DNA from 2 places in the Rhizobium sp. YS-1r genome. Region 2 is predicted to be linked to the other one. Evidence: riboswitches for the same ligand, from Rfam matches in the RefSeq annotation. Region 2 holds a riboswitch; the other holds the start of a gene.
The links. A riboswitch is a leader RNA that binds a small molecule or an ion and turns the genes downstream of it on or off. The one in region 2 is predicted to bind cobalamin.

Region 1 (8,001 bases), on a different contig from region 2:
GAAGATGCCAAGTGCCGTCCCCTGCTTTTCGGCCGGGAAGAAGGGCGAGACATAGGCGACGCCGACTGCGAAGGAACCACCGGCAAGGCCGACACCGAGACCGGCAATCAGCATCTGTGTGTAGGTTTGAGCATAGGACAGCAGGAAAGTCGCCAATGCAGCGGCCAGCATGGTGAGCGTGTAAACGAGGCGGCCGCCATAACGGCTGGTCCAGACGCCAAGGAGGATGCGGATGAGCGAACCGGTCAGGACCGGCGTGCCGACCAGCAATCCGAACTCGGCTTCGTTCAGTCCGAGATCCTGCTTGATGCGGATCCCGATGATCGCAAAGATCGTCCATACGGCAAAACAGACGGTGAAGGCGATCGTGGACATCCACAATGCTTTGGCTGGTTCGCCGGCGGACATGGGCTGTGTTTTCTCAAGTACAGACATGGCTTCTCCAGGGCCCGACAAGGTCGTGCCGATCCATCGCTAGGGGTTAAAAACAAAAAGCCGCTGGCCAGGTACGCGGACACCAAAGGTGTGCGAGATATCCTGATCAGCGGCTTTGCCTGGGGCGCCCGTCGTTGGACGCTAAAAAATGCGGCCCTTTGGCCTCACCAGTTTAGAAGCAAGAGCTGTGCCAAATGCGAAAAGGTAATTAAATCCGTTATTTCGCTCTCAAGTCGTGCTCGCATCTGCCAAACATCAATCACATAGGCGCCAAAAATTGTGCAGTGCGCCCAAAATAGGCACGGGCTCAACCCCATATTCGGCACCGCGGGGACGACCCTGTGCCTTCAATCCCTCCTATTAGAGTTCAACGCCGGCAGGAGAGAATGAAGCGCCGGTAAAGCAGCGTTCTCAATCGGTTTCTCAGATTGGCGGTCTTGCGCTGTGCCGCGGCGATCGGCCGGTGGGAGGAAATCTCTATGTCCTCAAAGCCCGCCGCTTCGACCAACGGCTTAAGCCTCTCCACGGTAAGGCCCTCACCAAACGGCAGCCAGGCCATGATGTTCTGGTGCCGGTCACTCATGGCGCCATCATAGTGCGGATCGATTCCGCTCAGCCGGTCGATGAGACGGATGGCGTAAGACGCGAATTTCCCAACCGGCGTCGGCCTTGCCCAATCGCCGTCGAAGATCAGGAGTTTCCCTCCCGGCTTCAGGACCCGACACCAATCGGCAAGGGCCTGTTCAGGTTCAGTCAGCGTCCAGACGAGATGACGGCAGACGACGGCGTCATAGCTTGCGTCCGGCTCCATCGTCTGCTCCGCATCGGCAAGGATGAACCGTACCCGTTTCCGCCCCGCATGCTTGCGCCGCGCGACATTCAGCATTGCTTCGGAAAAATCGAGCGCCGTGACCTCGTGCCCCAGGGAGAGGAGCACATTGGTCACCTCGCCGGTGCCACAGGCAAGTTCGAGCACCTTGAGCGGTTCGTTGCCGAGGCTCCGACGGACTGCGGCGGCCCAGGCCTCAAGTTCCGGCCCAGGCGGTATGCGATGACCAAAGGCGAGATCGAAGGTTTCCGACCGCTTGGACCAATATTCGCGGATATCCTCCTTGAGGTGGTGGTTGCGTCCGTCCATGCTCACGATCCCCTATTTGCAATCGACTTCAGCCGTGCATCTTTCCCGAACGATGATGCCGTATGGGGCGAACCCATGGCTATGTATGTAGCGGATGAAGCAACTGCCATCGCTGCCCTGATCGATCTCCGCCTCCACGCCGAAGACCTCCCGAATGCATTCGACCGTCAGCACATCGCTCGGTGCGCCGAGCGCCACCAGTTGCCCGCCCTGCATGACGGCAAGGCGGTCGCAGAACATGGCCGCATGATTGAGATCGTGCAGAGCCGCCGCCACAGTCAAACCTTGCCGGCGCACCAGATCGAGCAAGCCGATCTGGTGGCCGATGTCGAGATGGTTGGTGGGCTCATCGAGAAGTAGGATTCGCGGATGTTGTGCGAGCGCGCGGCCGATATGCAGGCGCTGGCGTTCGCCGCCGGAAAGCGTGTGCCACAACCGGCTGGACAGGTGGAGCATATCGACGTTTTGAAGCGCCGCCTCTACGATCGTGTCGTCCTCCGGCGACCAGGGCGACAGCGGCTCTAGATAGGGCGTGCGTCCAAGTTCGACCGCCTGCCGGGCGGTAATCCGCTCGCCGGTCTCCGCCTGCTGCTCCACCAGCGCCAACCGCCGGGCAACCTCACGCCGCCCGAGCGTGCCGATCGGCACACCGTCCAGCAGGACTTCGCCCGACTTCGGCTTGCGGATGCCGGCAAGCAGCGCCATCAGGCTCGTCTTTCCCGAACCGTTCGGGCCGATGATGCCGAGAAATTCGCCTGACCGCACGTCAAGCGAGACATCGCGCAGGATTTCGGCGCCTCCGGCTGCCCATGAAACATTCCTGGCTGAAAGCATCATGCGCGGCCTCTCCTCTGTCCGAGAATCAAGGCGAAGGCCGGCGCTCCGATGAGCGCGGTGATCACGCCGATTGGCAGAACCTGGCCCGGAATCAAAATGCGCGACAGGATATCCGCCACAATCATGAAGGCGGCGCCGATCAGCGCCGCCGCCGGCAGGAGCACGCCATGGCGGACCCCAACCAGCATGCGCGCCGCATGCGGGATGACCAGCCCGACGAAGCCGATCGACCCGACGATGGAAACCATGATCGCGGTCATCATCGCGGATATGCCGACCAGCGTGAGATAGGTCCGGCGAACCGAAATGCCGAGCGAAGCGGCCGATTCCGCGCCGAAGGTGAAAGCATCAAGCGACCGGGCATGCCAGAGGCAGACCGCGAGGCCGAATAGAGCCGCAGGAATGGCGAGCCAGGCATCCGGCCAACGGACGCCGGAAAGATTGCCGAGCAGCCAGAACATGATGCCGCGCGCCTGCTCGGCGGTCGCCGCCTTGGTGACGATAAAGGAGGTGAGCGCGTTGAAGAGCTGCGAACCCGCGACGCCGGCAAGGATGATGGCGGCCGTACCCCTGCCCGCCTTGGCGGCCAAAAGGCCGACAAGCGCGAAAGCGACGAGGGCACCAATGAAGGCTCCCATCGGCAGTGTCAGGAGGCCCGCACCAACTCCCAGGATCGCCACGCCGACAGCACCGGTGGAAGCCCCGGCCGATATGCCAAGGATATAGGGATCGGCCAGCGGATTGCGCAGCAGCGATTGCAGCACGACGCCGGATAAAGCGAGTGAGGCGCCGCAGCAGGCTGCGACTACGGCGCGGCTTAACCGATAGCTCCAGACAATGCCTTCGTCGATCGGTTCCAGCGGATAACCCGCATCCCATAGCCGGTTAGCGACCGTCTTGGCGACCACCTCGAGCGGGATCGCTGTCTCACCGATCGCCGCACCCAGCCAAAGCGCGGCGACAAGGACGACGAGCGCAAGGAAAACCGCGCCCATTCGTCCGATTGAGGATATCGCCCGGCCCACTTGGAGGGTCACTTCGCAAGGCCGGCAGCGGCGATGGCATCGGCCAACGCCTCGATGCCTTCGATGGTGCGGATCGTCGGGTTCATCGCCTGTGCATCCATGTCGAAGACATGACCGTTCTTCACGGCCGGCATCAGGCTTGCGACGGGATCCATCTCAAGGAACTTGTGCTTGGCTTCGATACTGTCCAGCGGATAACGCCGCCGCTCCATGGCGCCCGCCACGATCATGGTCGGATTGGCCTTGGCGATGGTTTCCCAGCCGATCGTCGGCCACTCGTCATCGGTCTTTATGATGTTCTCGATGCCGAGAGCCGACATGATATAGCCGGGCGCGCCATTCTCACCTGCCATATAGGGATCAGAATCCTGCTGGGCGCTGGAGAACCAGAAGACGGCGGAAAGCTTGCCTTCCGCCGGGGCGACCTTGGCGCGGGCAGCCTCCTCGCGCCGCTTCAGGTCGGCCACGACCTCCTCGCCCTTGTCCTGGACGTTGTAGATCTTCGCGAGATCGCGGACTTCTCGATAGACGAGTTCCATGGTGAAGACCTGATGGCGGATGCCGTCGCTGGCGGCGGAATTTTCCTTGCCGATGCAATCGGATGGCGACGTGTAGACCGGAATACCAAGTTCCTCGAACTGCTCGGGCTTGGCGACCACGCCCTCGGGCCCGACCTGCCACTGGAACTGAACGGCAACGATGTCCGGTTTCTTGCCGAGCACGCTTTCGAAGCTAGGCTCGTTGTCTGCAAGCCGTTCGATCTTCGTATTCACATCCTCATAGCCTTTGAGGACCGGTCCGACCCAAAGCGCCGTACCGACCACCTTGTTCGCCAGCCCCAGGAGATAAAGGATTTCGGTGCTGCTCTGACCGATCGAGACCGTACGCGACGGTGCCTTCTCGAAGGTGACCTGCCGGCCGCAATTTTCGAGCGTGAGAGGATAGCTGGTTTCCGCCGCAGCGGCGCTGTGGAACAGGCCGGAGGCGATCAAGGAGAAGGCGCCGAGGCCAACATGCAACGGCCGTTTCAGAAAGATATGCATCGTGTTTCCCCGAAATGTGACGTGAACGCCGGCGGCAAGCCCGCGTGCCGGACGGTGGTGAGGCTCAGAATGCCCGTGAGGCAGCCCGATCAACGGAATAATCGTCGAGATTTGGGGGATACGAAGTGCCAGGGCGCCAAAAGGCGCGGATGATAGTCATGTCCTGCTCCTGTTCCGGGCATCCCCGCCCGTGACGATGGATCGATATTCGACGGCAGGTCTCCTGGCTTGCGGATATCTGTCGTCCATCTGCCTTCCCGCGCCGGGCTGCGCAGTGGCATGGCACCTTTCGGCGCCACGAGGATGGACGGCAATCCGCTTACAGTTGCGGGGGCAGCCACGGTCTTGGATCCCCTTCGGGTCTCCGCACCGTGTTCCCATTTCATCCCTTCGCATTGAACTCGGGGAACCGTCACTCGCCAGATAAAGACCACTCGAGATCGCAGTCAAGTGGCGAATGATTGTGAGCGAGCCATTGGCTTCTCCCGATGTCGGCATTTATGTAATGTAATATCATTACATATGCAAAGGATGCTCACCTGTCCAGCGGCTTTCAATCTCAGCCGTCTTTTTTTGTTTCAGAGCCGGAGCGCAGCAAAATGCCGATGAAATATCAGGAGGGAAGGCTACTTTGGCTTGGTCGCGCAAATCGCATACCGATCCTGCACCATGCGCTCGAGCCCGCGCAGGAAGGGCATCTTGCGGGCTTGCGCCCAGTGGATGTCGAACAGCTTGCGATCGACGACAATGTCCTCGAAACCGGCTTGACGCAGCAAATCCACAATCGCTTCCGCCGGCATTCGTTCGGAGAAGTAGACCCGTGATCGGATGCTTTGATGCCGTGCCATCATCTCTGGCGCCATGTGGCTCACAAGCTGCTTGCCTGTCATTTTCGCCCAGAACTTCTGAAGGCTCTTGACCCAGGTTTCCTTGCCCATGTTTCCGTCGACGATCAGGACCTTCCCCCCTGGCTTCAGGACGGAGAGCCATTCGCGGAAAGCCGCCGGCGGATCGACCAGCGTCCAGACCAGGTGGCGGTTGGTGATGGCGTCGTAGCTCTCCTTCGGCTCCATCGTGTTTTCCGCGTCGCCCGAGACGAAACGGATATCCGCGCCTCGCGTCTTCGCCTTGGCGCGCGCCTGCGCCAGCATCGCATCCGACCAGTCGAGGCCCGTCACCCTGAAGCCAACGTTGTTCATCAGGTGCGAGATGACCGCCGTGCCGCAGGCGAGATCGAGTGCCGCCCGGCCTTCTCCTTCGCCCAGATGCTTCCTGATCAACCGTAGCCATCCTCTCCGCTCCTCTTCGGAGAAGATTTCATGGCCGACGCTCTCGTCGAACGTTGCAGCCCTTTCCGACCAGAAATCACGAATTTCATCGCGGATAGAGTAATTGGTGTTCATCAGGTTCATCACAGCCACCCCTGCACATCAGCACTTTGGAAAAGCTCTAAAACATAAAACTTGATTCCAAAAGTCATAATTCTTATGCCTGTTGACATTATCAGTCATCGGGGGAGTTTCCAGATGAATTTCATGAAGTTGTCTGCAGCAACTGCGGTTGTGCTTGGAGGCCTTCTGGCCTCGCCTGCAATGGCACAATCCTTCACGGTGAAGGACGTGGCTGGCCGCGAAGTAGCCTTCGACAAGCCGGTCGAGCGCGTCATCCTGGGTGAAGGCCGCATGCTCTACGCCGTGGCGCCGATCGAAAAGGAGGATCCCTTCGCAAAGGTCGTCGGCTGGCGTAACGACCTGTGGACGACCGACAAGGACGGCTTCAACACCTATGTCACGAAGTTCCCGAAGGGCAAGGAACTTCCCTTCCTCGGCAACCTGACGGATGGCACGCTACAGACCGAGACGGTCGTCAAGCTCAATCCCGATGTCGTGCTGCTCCCGATTGGCAACAAGCAGGCCGCCGACGAAGTCAAACTCGAGGATATGCTGAACGGCATAGGCGTGAAGATCGTCTATATCGACTTCCGCGAACACATTCTCGACAATACGGAACCGAGTCTGAAGATTCTCGGCAAGATCCTTGGCCACGAGGACCGTGCCGAAGCCATCGCCGCCTACTGGAAGGAGCAGATGGCGCGCGTCACTGAAAAGCTCAAGGCGGCCAATCCGCCGAAACCCAACGTCTTCATGTACCGCGCTGCCGGACTCGTGGAGTGCTGCGGCACGTTCGGCCCGGACAATTTCGGCCTGATGGTGGATTGGGCCGGCGGCCACAATCTCGGCTCCGATTTCCTGCCTGGCTACACGGGCTCCATCAATGCCGAACAGGTTGTTGCTTCCAATCCGGATATCGTTGTCGTCACGGGATCCAATTGGAGCCAGACGAAAAATGCCAAGGACTATGTGAACGTTGGCCCGAGCGCCGCGTCCACCTTCAACGATAGCCGCAAGGCACTGAATGCGCTGATGGAAAATCCTGCTTTCACCGGTTCGAAAGCTGTCGCCAGTGGCAATGTTCATGCGATCTGGCATCAATTTTATACGAGCCCCTATCAGTTCGTCGCCGTGCAGCAGATGGCCAAGTGGTTCCACCCGGACCTTTTCGCCGATCTCGATCCGGACGCCACCTTCAAGGAATTCCACGAGAAGTTCCTGCCGGTCGCCTATCAGCCGGGTTATTGGATCAACGCGAAAGAGGATCGGTAAGCGCCGATGGCCGAGGTCGCAGCTCCGTCGATCGAAATCGAAGCCGGGCGGGAGCGCTATCGCGCCCTCGCCCGGCGCAAGCTGACAATTCTTGCGGTGATGACGGGCGCGCTTTGCCTGTCATTTGCCGTCGATCTCGCCTGGGGGCCGGCCCGCTACGACCTCGGTGAAGTCGTCGCTGCCCTTCTCGATCCGTCCTCCGTCTCGCCGCAGGTCCGGGCCGTCGTCTGGGATATCCGCATGCCGGTCGCCATCATGGCAATCGTGGTCGGCGCCGCTCTTTCCGTTGCAGGGGCTCAAATGCAGACGATCCTGGCCAACCCGCTTGCGAGCCCCTTCACGCTCGGCATTTCGGCCGCGGCGAGCTTCGGTGCCGCGCTTGCGATCGTCACCAGCGTCTCGCTCCTGCCGGTTGCGGCCGGTATGCTCGTGCCTGTCAACGCCTTCATCATGGCATTGATCGCCACGCTTTTCATCCATTTCATCTCGCAAGCCCGCGGCGTTTCGGTTCAGACGGTCGTCCTGCTCGGCATTGCTCTGGTTTTCACCTTCAACGCCCTGCTCGCCTTCCTGCAGTATCTCGCCACCGAGCAGGCTTTGTCGGCGGTCGTCTTCTGGACGATGGGAAGTCTCACCAAGGCGACCTGGCCGAAGATCTGGGTCACGCTTGCCGTCCTTCTGATCGCCCTGCCGCTGTTTGCGCGCAATGCCTGGGCTCTGAGCGCCATCCGTCTCGGCGAAGACAAAGCCGCCAGCTTCGGCGTGAACGTCCGCCGCATCCGGCTGGAGACCATGCTGATCATCTCGCTGCTGGCCGCTGTGCCGGTGAGTTTCGTCGGCACGATCGGCTTCGTGGGCCT
Region 2 (8,001 bases):
ATAAAATCGGCCTTCGACTTGAACGAGAGCTATATCGTAAAATCGACGATCGACCAGATTCTGACCAGCGATCTCGACGATCCCGACAGCTACGCCAATGTCTACGGCAAGGACCGGCCGCAATATCTGGAACTGGCGAAAGCCTTCAATTTCAATACGGACGGCACGGTTGCGGCCGGTGAAGCCCAGACCGCCCAGCAGACCAGCAAGACCCGCAGCAACTATTTCAGCCGCTGGGATGACAAGCAGGAAGAGGATCTTGCAAAGACGATCAAGTTCTACAAACTGGACCTCGCGGCCATCGAAACACTTGACGATTTCCTGAGCAGCGACGCGCAGACCAGTTATGAGTTCGCCCTGGAGGCAGTCGGCCTCGACCCCTCTTCCGTCTCGAAATTGACGATCAAATACGCATTGAAGAGCGACCTCTCCGATCCGGACAGCTATATCTATCAGCTGAAGGACGAGCGCTTCATCACGCTCGCGAAGCTGTTCAATTTCGGCAAGGATGGCGATGTGACCGCGCCGGTGCTTGCCCAGTCCAATGCGGCGATCACCAATGTCGCCAGGGACTATATCCTGCGCAAGACCCGCTTCCTTGAGGGCGATGAGCTGGAAGCTGCCAAGAAGAAGGCCGAGGAAGAAACGAAATACTATACCGAAACCATGCAGCGCATCGACAGCCGCGATGAATTGCTGGCGGACCGCAAGCTGCTCGATATCCTCCTGACCTCGAAAGGGATAGACCCCTCGACGGTGACGGACGACTTCCTGAAACAGGCCTTCAATTCCGATCTGAGCGACCCGGCGAGTTTCGTCAATACGCAAACGGACAAGAGATTTGCCCAGATCGTCGGCACCTTCAACTTCGATGCCAAGGGTGACATCGACCGCAGCGCTGCCGGCAAGGCCCAGAACGGCGGCGAGATCGCTGCGACCGAGAGCAACTATATACGGCAGCTGCTTGAAACCCAGGAAGGCGAGGAAAACGCGGGTGTCCGCCTGGCACTCTATTTCCAGCGCATGGCCGACACCATCACCGATCCCTATGTCATCCTCGGCGATGAGGCGCTGATGGAGTTCTTCCGTATCACGTTCAGCCTGCCGGAGGAAATCGGCAATATGGACGTCGATCAGCAGGCGAAACTGGTCGAGAAGAATCTCGATCTCGAGGATTTGTCCGACCCGGAAAAGCTCGACAAGCTGATCAGGCGGTTCACCGTCATGTACGACATCGAGAGCAATGCCACGACGACCGCGTCGGCGGCCGATATTCTCAGCGGCAGTTCAGCCGGCATCAGTGCCGATACGCTCTGGGCACTGTCTCAGATCAGGATGGGCTAAGGCGAGTGTTGGGCTGGTCGGGTTTCAGGTTTCGTCGCTCTTGTCGGACGATTCGAAATTCAGATCCGTATTGGCCGCCAACCAGTCGAGATCGGCGCGCATCGCGTCGCGGCTTGCCTCTTCCATGCGCCGGTAACGGGAGAGCAGTTCCCGGCCGAATTCGGTGAGACCGGCCCCACCACCGCTTTTTCCTCCGTGGCGGGTGGAAATCGACGGTTCCCGGAACATCCGGTTGATTTCGTCGCCGAGCAGCCAGGCACGCCGGTAGGACATGCCGATTGCCGCGCCGGCGGCCCGGATCGAACCGTGCTCGGCGATGAGTTCGAGGAGTTGCGCCTTGCCCGGGCCGAGTCGCACGCCATTGTCGAGGTCGATGCGGATCGTCGTCTTCGGCGCCCGGCTCATGGAACGAGCACCTTGCCGGGATTCATGATACCGGCCGGATCGAAAGCCCTCTTGATGCGTCGCATCAGGTCCATTTCGATCGGCGATCGGATATGGGCGAGTTCGTCGCGCTTCAACTGGCCGATACCGTGTTCGGCGGAGATGGAGCCGCCGGCAGCGAGCACGATACCATGCACGATCTCGTTGACTTCCCGCCAGCGGGCGATGAAGGCGGCCTTGTCGGCCTTCATGTCCGCACTGACCGGCTGGGAAATGTTGTAGTGGATGTTGCCGTCACCGAGATGGCCGAAGGCGCAGATGCGGGCGCCGGGAACGGCTGCCACCACCGCCTTGTCCGCCTCCGCCATGAAGGACGGGATTTTCGAGACCGGCACGGAAACGTCGTGCTTGATCGAGCCGCCCTCCGGCTTCTGGGCGTCCGACATGCTTTCCCGCATATGCCAGAGTGCCCTCTGCTGGGCGACTGAGGAGGCAATCACCGCGTCGCGTATGAGACCTGCCTCGAATCCCTGTTCGAGCAGCGACTGAACCATGGTCTGCGCCGTCTCGGCGGAATCGGAAGTGGAGATGTCGATCAGGGCGTACCAGGGATGCAGATCCGAAAGAGGGTCACGCACGCCTTCGATATGGCGGGTGGTAAACTCGATGCCGATGCGCGGCATCAGTTCGAAGCCGGTCAGCGCCGTGCCGCAGAGGTTCGAGGCCCGTTCGAAGAGTTTGAGAGCATCCTCGGGCGAGTTGAGGCCCGCGAGCGCCACCTGATGGCCGACCGGCTGCGGAAAAAGCTTCAGCACCGCGCCGGTGATGATGCCGAGAGTTCCCTCAGCACCAATGAACATGTCACGCAGGTCGTAACCGGTATTGTCCTTCTTGAGCCGTCGCAGGCCGTCCCAGATCTCCCCCGTCGGGAGCACCACCTCGAGGCCGAGGCAGAGCTGGCGCATGTTGCCGTAGGCGAGCACGGCCGTACCACCGGCATTGGTGGAAAGGTTGCCGCCGATGCGGCAGGAACCTTCGGAGCCGAGCGATAAGGGGAACAGCCGGTTGACCGCTTCTGCCGCCTTCTGCACATCGGCAAGAATCGCGCCGCCATCGGCAACAAGCACATTGGCGACCGGATCCACATCGCGGATGTGGTTCATGCGTTCAAGCGAGACGATTAGGTCATTGCCGCCGGTGCGCGGGGTCTGGCCGCCGACAAGGCCGGTATTGCCGGTCTGCGGCACGATCGGCGTGCCGGTTTCGCTTGCAAGCTTGAGGACTGCCGAAACCTCCTGCGTGGAGCCCGGCTTGAGCAGCATTGGCGAGGAGCCTTGGTAAAGTCCACGGCCCTCGATGAGATGCGGCGCGAGGTCTTGCTGGTCGCGCAGCACATGGTTTTCGCCGACGATCGCCGCAAAGCGGTCGAGAAGCTCTGGTTTGGGTCCCGAAATGTCCATCGGCGTCTCCTCTTATTTCCGCGGCGCTGCGGCGCGGGCCAGCCGGTCGTTGATCGCCTCGCCGAGACCGTGACCCGGAATGGGTGTGACGGCGATACGGGTGGCACCGGTCGCATCGGCGCGCTTCAGGTAATCGAACAGATTTGCGGCCGCCTCGGCAAGATCGCCGGAGGGACTGAGGTCGAAAATTGCAGCGGCCTGTTCGATTCCCTTCACCGGAACCGCGCCGAGGCGGATCAACACCTCGCCCGGCTCGACATGATCGGCGTTGAGCCGCACGCTCGCACCCGGCGCATAGTGGGAGGCAAGCATGCCGGGCGCCTCGATGATCGCTGCGGGACCTTCAGGCCGGATGACGGTCAGCCCCGTTGCCGTTTCTATTTCCTCTGCGGCAACCCCACCGGGCCGCAGCAGCCGGAGTGCGCCACCTTCGACGCGGAGGATGGTCGATTCAACGCCGACCGGTGCTGCGCCGCCGTCGATGACGAGCTTCAATTTGTCGCCCAGGTCGTCCGCCACATGTCGGGCGCTTGTCGGACTCACTCCGCCGGACGTATTGGCGCTGGGGGCGGCGAGCGGTTTGCCATAGGCGCGGATGAGGTCGGCGGCAAAACCTTTCGGCAGACGGATGCCGACCGTGTCGAGCCCGGCCGTCGCCAGCGAGTGGATGCCGCTTTCGGGCCTCAACGGCAGGATCAGCGTCAGCGGTCCGGGCCAGAAGGTCTCGGCAAGCTTTTCCGAGACGGGGTCGAAGACCGCATAGCGCTCGGCCATGGCGAGGTCGGACATGTGGCAGATCAGCGGGTTGAAACGCGGCCGACCCTTGGTCTCGTAGATTCGGGTGATAGCGGCGGGATTGGTGGCGTCTGCCGCAAGTCCGTAAACCGTCTCGGTCGGGATCGCGACAGGAAAACCGTCTGCCAGGACGGCACAGGCGCGCTCGAGCGCCTTTTCGCGATCCGTGGTGATGTCTATGATTTCGGCTGTCATGTCCGCCGTCAATAACGCGGACTCGTCCGCCGTCAAAGCTTTTTGATGATTTCGCGAAGCGCTTCGCTTGAAGCACCGAGCATCAGCACGTTCTTGATCGCCTCCATCGGATCGTCGGTCCTGAACAGGAGCCCGTTCCTGCGGATCGAGCGGTTGATCCGAAAAGGCTGGCCAGGCTCGCTTTCGATCGCGACCGCGAAATACATACGCGCATTCATATGGCTGATGCGCTCGAAGAATTTCTCTTCATCCTCACCGATCTCAGAGAAGAAATTGGCGATGTAGAAAGACCAGCGCACCGGCACGCGAGACGCGAGGAGAGTCCGGGCGGCCGTCACGTGGCAATAGCCGAGATGCGGACGGTCATCGAGCGTGCGATGGAAGATGACCTTAGGGAACTGGATTGAGCGGTGGAAGGCGTTGATCCGCTCGTGGCTTTTTTCGCCTGCGGCCTCCAATCGCTTGCCTGTGCGTTCCGCGACCTCGGTGTAACTGAGATAACGGCGTTCCTCCGGTGCCCAGATTGGCTTGTAGCGTGTGATGCGCCCGGTCCGCAGAAATTCCGAATGCACGGTCGTTTTTGTCGCCGCCGGAACAGGAGGAGCCGGCGGAGGAGCTTCGAAGTAGCGGATCTTTGCCTTTGCCTGCACGATGGCGCCGCTCCCATTGAGGCCGGGATTTTAGGATTCAACTCTTAATGACGAGTTTCCCTTTCGCGAGGCTTGAGAAAGGCCGTCGTCAATGCGGTTGCCGATGTCGCAATGTCATCTATGCGGCAAGTTTGGAGGATGGTTATATCCGCCTCAAGCTCAAGGTGCCGTCCCGCTAGGGAGGGGCGGAGAATTGGGAAGCCGGTCGAAGCCCGGCGCTGCCCCCGCAACGGTGGTGGAGCTCGAAGGCCTGGCGGAAGCCACTGGGAAAGAGCCGCAAAGGCTGCCCGGGAAGGCGCCAGGCCGGTCCCGCAAGGGGCAGCTCCTGAGCCCGGAAACCAGCCTGAAGTGAACGAGATTTTGACCGATCGCGGCGGGCGTTCGGACAAGGAGACTGGCAGGCTGAGGCCGGCTGGCTTTTCCATGTCCTTTTCGCAGGCCGCTTGAAGGCAGCATTGACGAGGAAGGCAAGATGAAAATTCGCAGTCAGGTCCTGCGGCAATTGAAGAACCGCCGTGAAGGCTTCAGCCTCGAACAGGCCTTCTATACCGACCCGGACTATTACAAGCTCGACCTCGAAATGATCTGGTACCGTGACTGGCTGTTCGTCGGCCACGATTGCGAACTGCCGAAGGCCGGAAGCTATTTCACGCTGCAGATCGGAGACTATCCGGTCGTCATCGTGCGCGGTCGCGACGGCCGGATCCGGGCGCTTCACAATACCTGCCGCCATCGCGGCAGCCGGGTCTGCACCAAGGAGAGCGGTTCGGCAGTCCGCCTCGTCTGTCCTTACCACCAGTGGACCTACGAGCTCGACGGCTCGCTGATGGCCGCCCGCCAGATGGGCCAGGATTTCGACAAGAGCCAGTTCGGCTTGAAGAAGGTCCATTGCGAAAGCGTTGCTGGCTATATCTTCATCTGCCTCGCCAACGAGGCGCCGGACTTCGCACCCGTCCGCGCGGCAATCGAGCCCTACATGGCGCCGCATCGCCTTTCGGAAGCCAAGGTCGCCCATCAGTCGACGATCATCGAAAAGGGCAACTGGAAACTCGTCTGGGAAAACAACCGCGAGTGCTATCATTGTGTCGGCAATCACCCGGAGCTCTGCCGCACGTTCCCGGAAGCGCCGACCGTCAGCGGTGTGGCCGGCGCCATTGACGATCCCGTCATCACCGAACACTGGCGGCGCTGCGAGGCGGCCAATCTGCCGAGCGAGTTCCGGATATCTCCGGATGGCCAGTTCCGCGTCGCCCGCATGCCGTTGATCGAAGGCGCTGAAAGCTACACCATGTCGGGGAGGAAGGCCGTCGTCCGCCAGCTTTCAGACGGCGTGACGATCGACGGCATCGGCACCATGTTGCTTTTCCACTATCCGACCACCTGGAACCATATGCTGGGCGACCACGCGATCTCCTTCCGCGTCACGCCGCTCGGCCCGGAGGAAACGGCGGTCACCACCAAATGGCTGGTCCATAAGGATGCGGTCGAAGGCGTCGATTACGATCTCGAAGAACTGACGCATGTGTGGAACATGACCAACGATCAGGACCGTCAGATCGTCGAGGAGAACGCCTTCGGCATCCGCTCGCCGGCCTATGAGCCGGGGCCTTACTCGGCGGTCCACGAGGGCGGCGTCATGCAGTTCGTCGAGTGGTATTCGAACTTCATGGTCAACCGCCTGCAGGGGGATGAGCAGGCGAAGCTTTCGATCGTGGCGTGACATTCCTGCCGGCGGGCAGATCGCTCGTTCGTGATCGGCCTGGGTCCGGGTTCCCGAGGAACCAAGCTTCCGCATCCGCGTTGTTCCCAAGTGAAATTAACCACAGGGAAACATCAGGATGAATGCCATTCGTTTGCGTTTGACCACGGTTGCGGCAGCCTTTGCCGTAGCGCTCACGAGCCTTACGCCCGCTCAGGCTTTCCAGACGCAGCCGATCTCCGGCATTTCAACCTCGACCACCATAACGCAGGTCCAATATCGAGATCGTCGCGATTGGCATCGTGACCGCGACCGTTATGGCTGGTACAACGGCCATCGCGGTTATCGTGACCGCCGGCCGGGTTATCGCTATCACAACGGCTTCTGGTTCCCGCTGGCAGCCTTTGCCACGGGGGCGATCATCGGCGGGGCGATTGCAAACGATCGCGCCGGTTATTCCAGCCGGCATGTCGCCTGGTGCGAGAGCCGCTATCGCACCTATCGTGCGTACGACAATACCTACGTGCCGCGCGTTGGCGTGCGCGCACAATGCATTTCGCCATATCGGTGAAGCTTTCCGGGGCTGGATATGGAACCCGGTTCGGGCACGCGGCCCGGGCCGGGTTTTCTGTCGGAAGCGTTAATCGCGCATTCAGGATGAATTCCCTAGGGTCGCTGTGAAGTTCAGCCGTCTGATATAAGAGACGCTGCTTGGCGCAGAGAATTGAAAGAAAAGATAACAACAGGGTATGGAGACTTGATATGACGCTGTTCAGGAAGATCGCCGCCGCTGGTATTTCCGTCGCCGTTCTGGCTGGCTCCCTGATGCCGGCTCAGGCTATGCCGCTTCCCGCGGCGCCGGCCGCGGTTACGGAAAGGTCGGATGTGACCCAGGTACAATACCGGGATCGCCATGATCGGTGGGAGCGCCGTCACTGGCGCCGCGACGCGTATAGGAATGGCTACCGAGACGGTTATTACAATGGCTATCGTGGTTATCGCGACCGCCGGCCACACCATCGTTACTACAACGGCTATTGGTTCCCGTTGGCGGCGTTTGGCGCCGGCGCAATCATCGGCGGTGCCATTGCCTCGCAGCCGCGCTACGTGGCTCCGGCGCCGTCCTATAGCGGTGGCCTCAATCCGCGTCACTATGAATGGTGTTCCGCCCGCTATCGTTCTTACGATTCCTATTCCAACACGTTCCAGCCCTATAACGGCCCGCGTCAGCCCTGCTATTCGCCTTATTACTGAGGCCTATCATCAGGCGTAGCTTTGAAGGCCCGTCCGGCACAAGCCGGGCGGGCTTTTCATTTGATCGGGTCAGAGAATACCGGTGCGCCTCAGCAGCCACCAGGCAGCAAGCACCGACACGCCTATCAGGCTGAGGGCGTAGCCGGTGCCGTTCGTGCCTTCTGCGAAAGGAAGGGACGAGGTGTTCATCCCGAAGAAGCCGGTGACCAGCGTTGGCGGC

Region 1: another riboswitch for cobalamin. It lies ahead of JL39_RS24600 (ABC transporter substrate-binding protein); the one in region 2 lies ahead of JL39_RS27360 (aromatic ring-hydroxylating dioxygenase subunit alpha).

What each region holds. Positions count from the first base shown of each region.
Region 1 is NZ_JPYQ01000055.1:381,657-389,657, reverse strand. Features, by position in the region: gene JL39_RS24620 (nitrate/nitrite transporter) at 1-435, opposite strand, end outside; gene JL39_RS24615 (methyltransferase domain-containing protein) at 803-1,573, opposite strand; gene JL39_RS24610 (ABC transporter ATP-binding protein) at 1,586-2,410, opposite strand; gene JL39_RS24605 (iron ABC transporter permease) at 2,407-3,405, opposite strand; gene JL39_RS24600 (ABC transporter substrate-binding protein) at 3,444-4,478, opposite strand; cobalamin riboswitch at 4,674-4,907, opposite strand; gene JL39_RS24595 (methyltransferase domain-containing protein) at 5,105-5,890, opposite strand; gene JL39_RS24590 (ABC transporter substrate-binding protein) at 6,005-7,141, shown strand; gene JL39_RS24585 (iron ABC transporter permease) at 7,148-8,001, shown strand, end outside.
Region 2 is NZ_JPYQ01000056.1:359,458-367,458, reverse strand. Features, by position in the region: gene JL39_RS27385 (DUF1217 domain-containing protein) at 1-1,344, shown strand, start outside; gene JL39_RS27380 (transcriptional regulator) at 1,369-1,749, opposite strand; gene JL39_RS27375 (FAD-binding oxidoreductase) at 1,746-3,188, opposite strand; gene JL39_RS27370 (L-threonylcarbamoyladenylate synthase) at 3,201-4,178, opposite strand; gene JL39_RS27365 (DUF6656 family protein) at 4,211-4,828, opposite strand; cobalamin riboswitch at 4,974-5,190, shown strand; gene JL39_RS27360 (aromatic ring-hydroxylating dioxygenase subunit alpha) at 5,301-6,548, shown strand; gene JL39_RS27355 (BA14K family protein) at 6,667-7,098, shown strand; gene JL39_RS27350 (BA14K family protein) at 7,290-7,781, shown strand; gene JL39_RS27345 (transporter) at 7,851-8,001, opposite strand, start outside.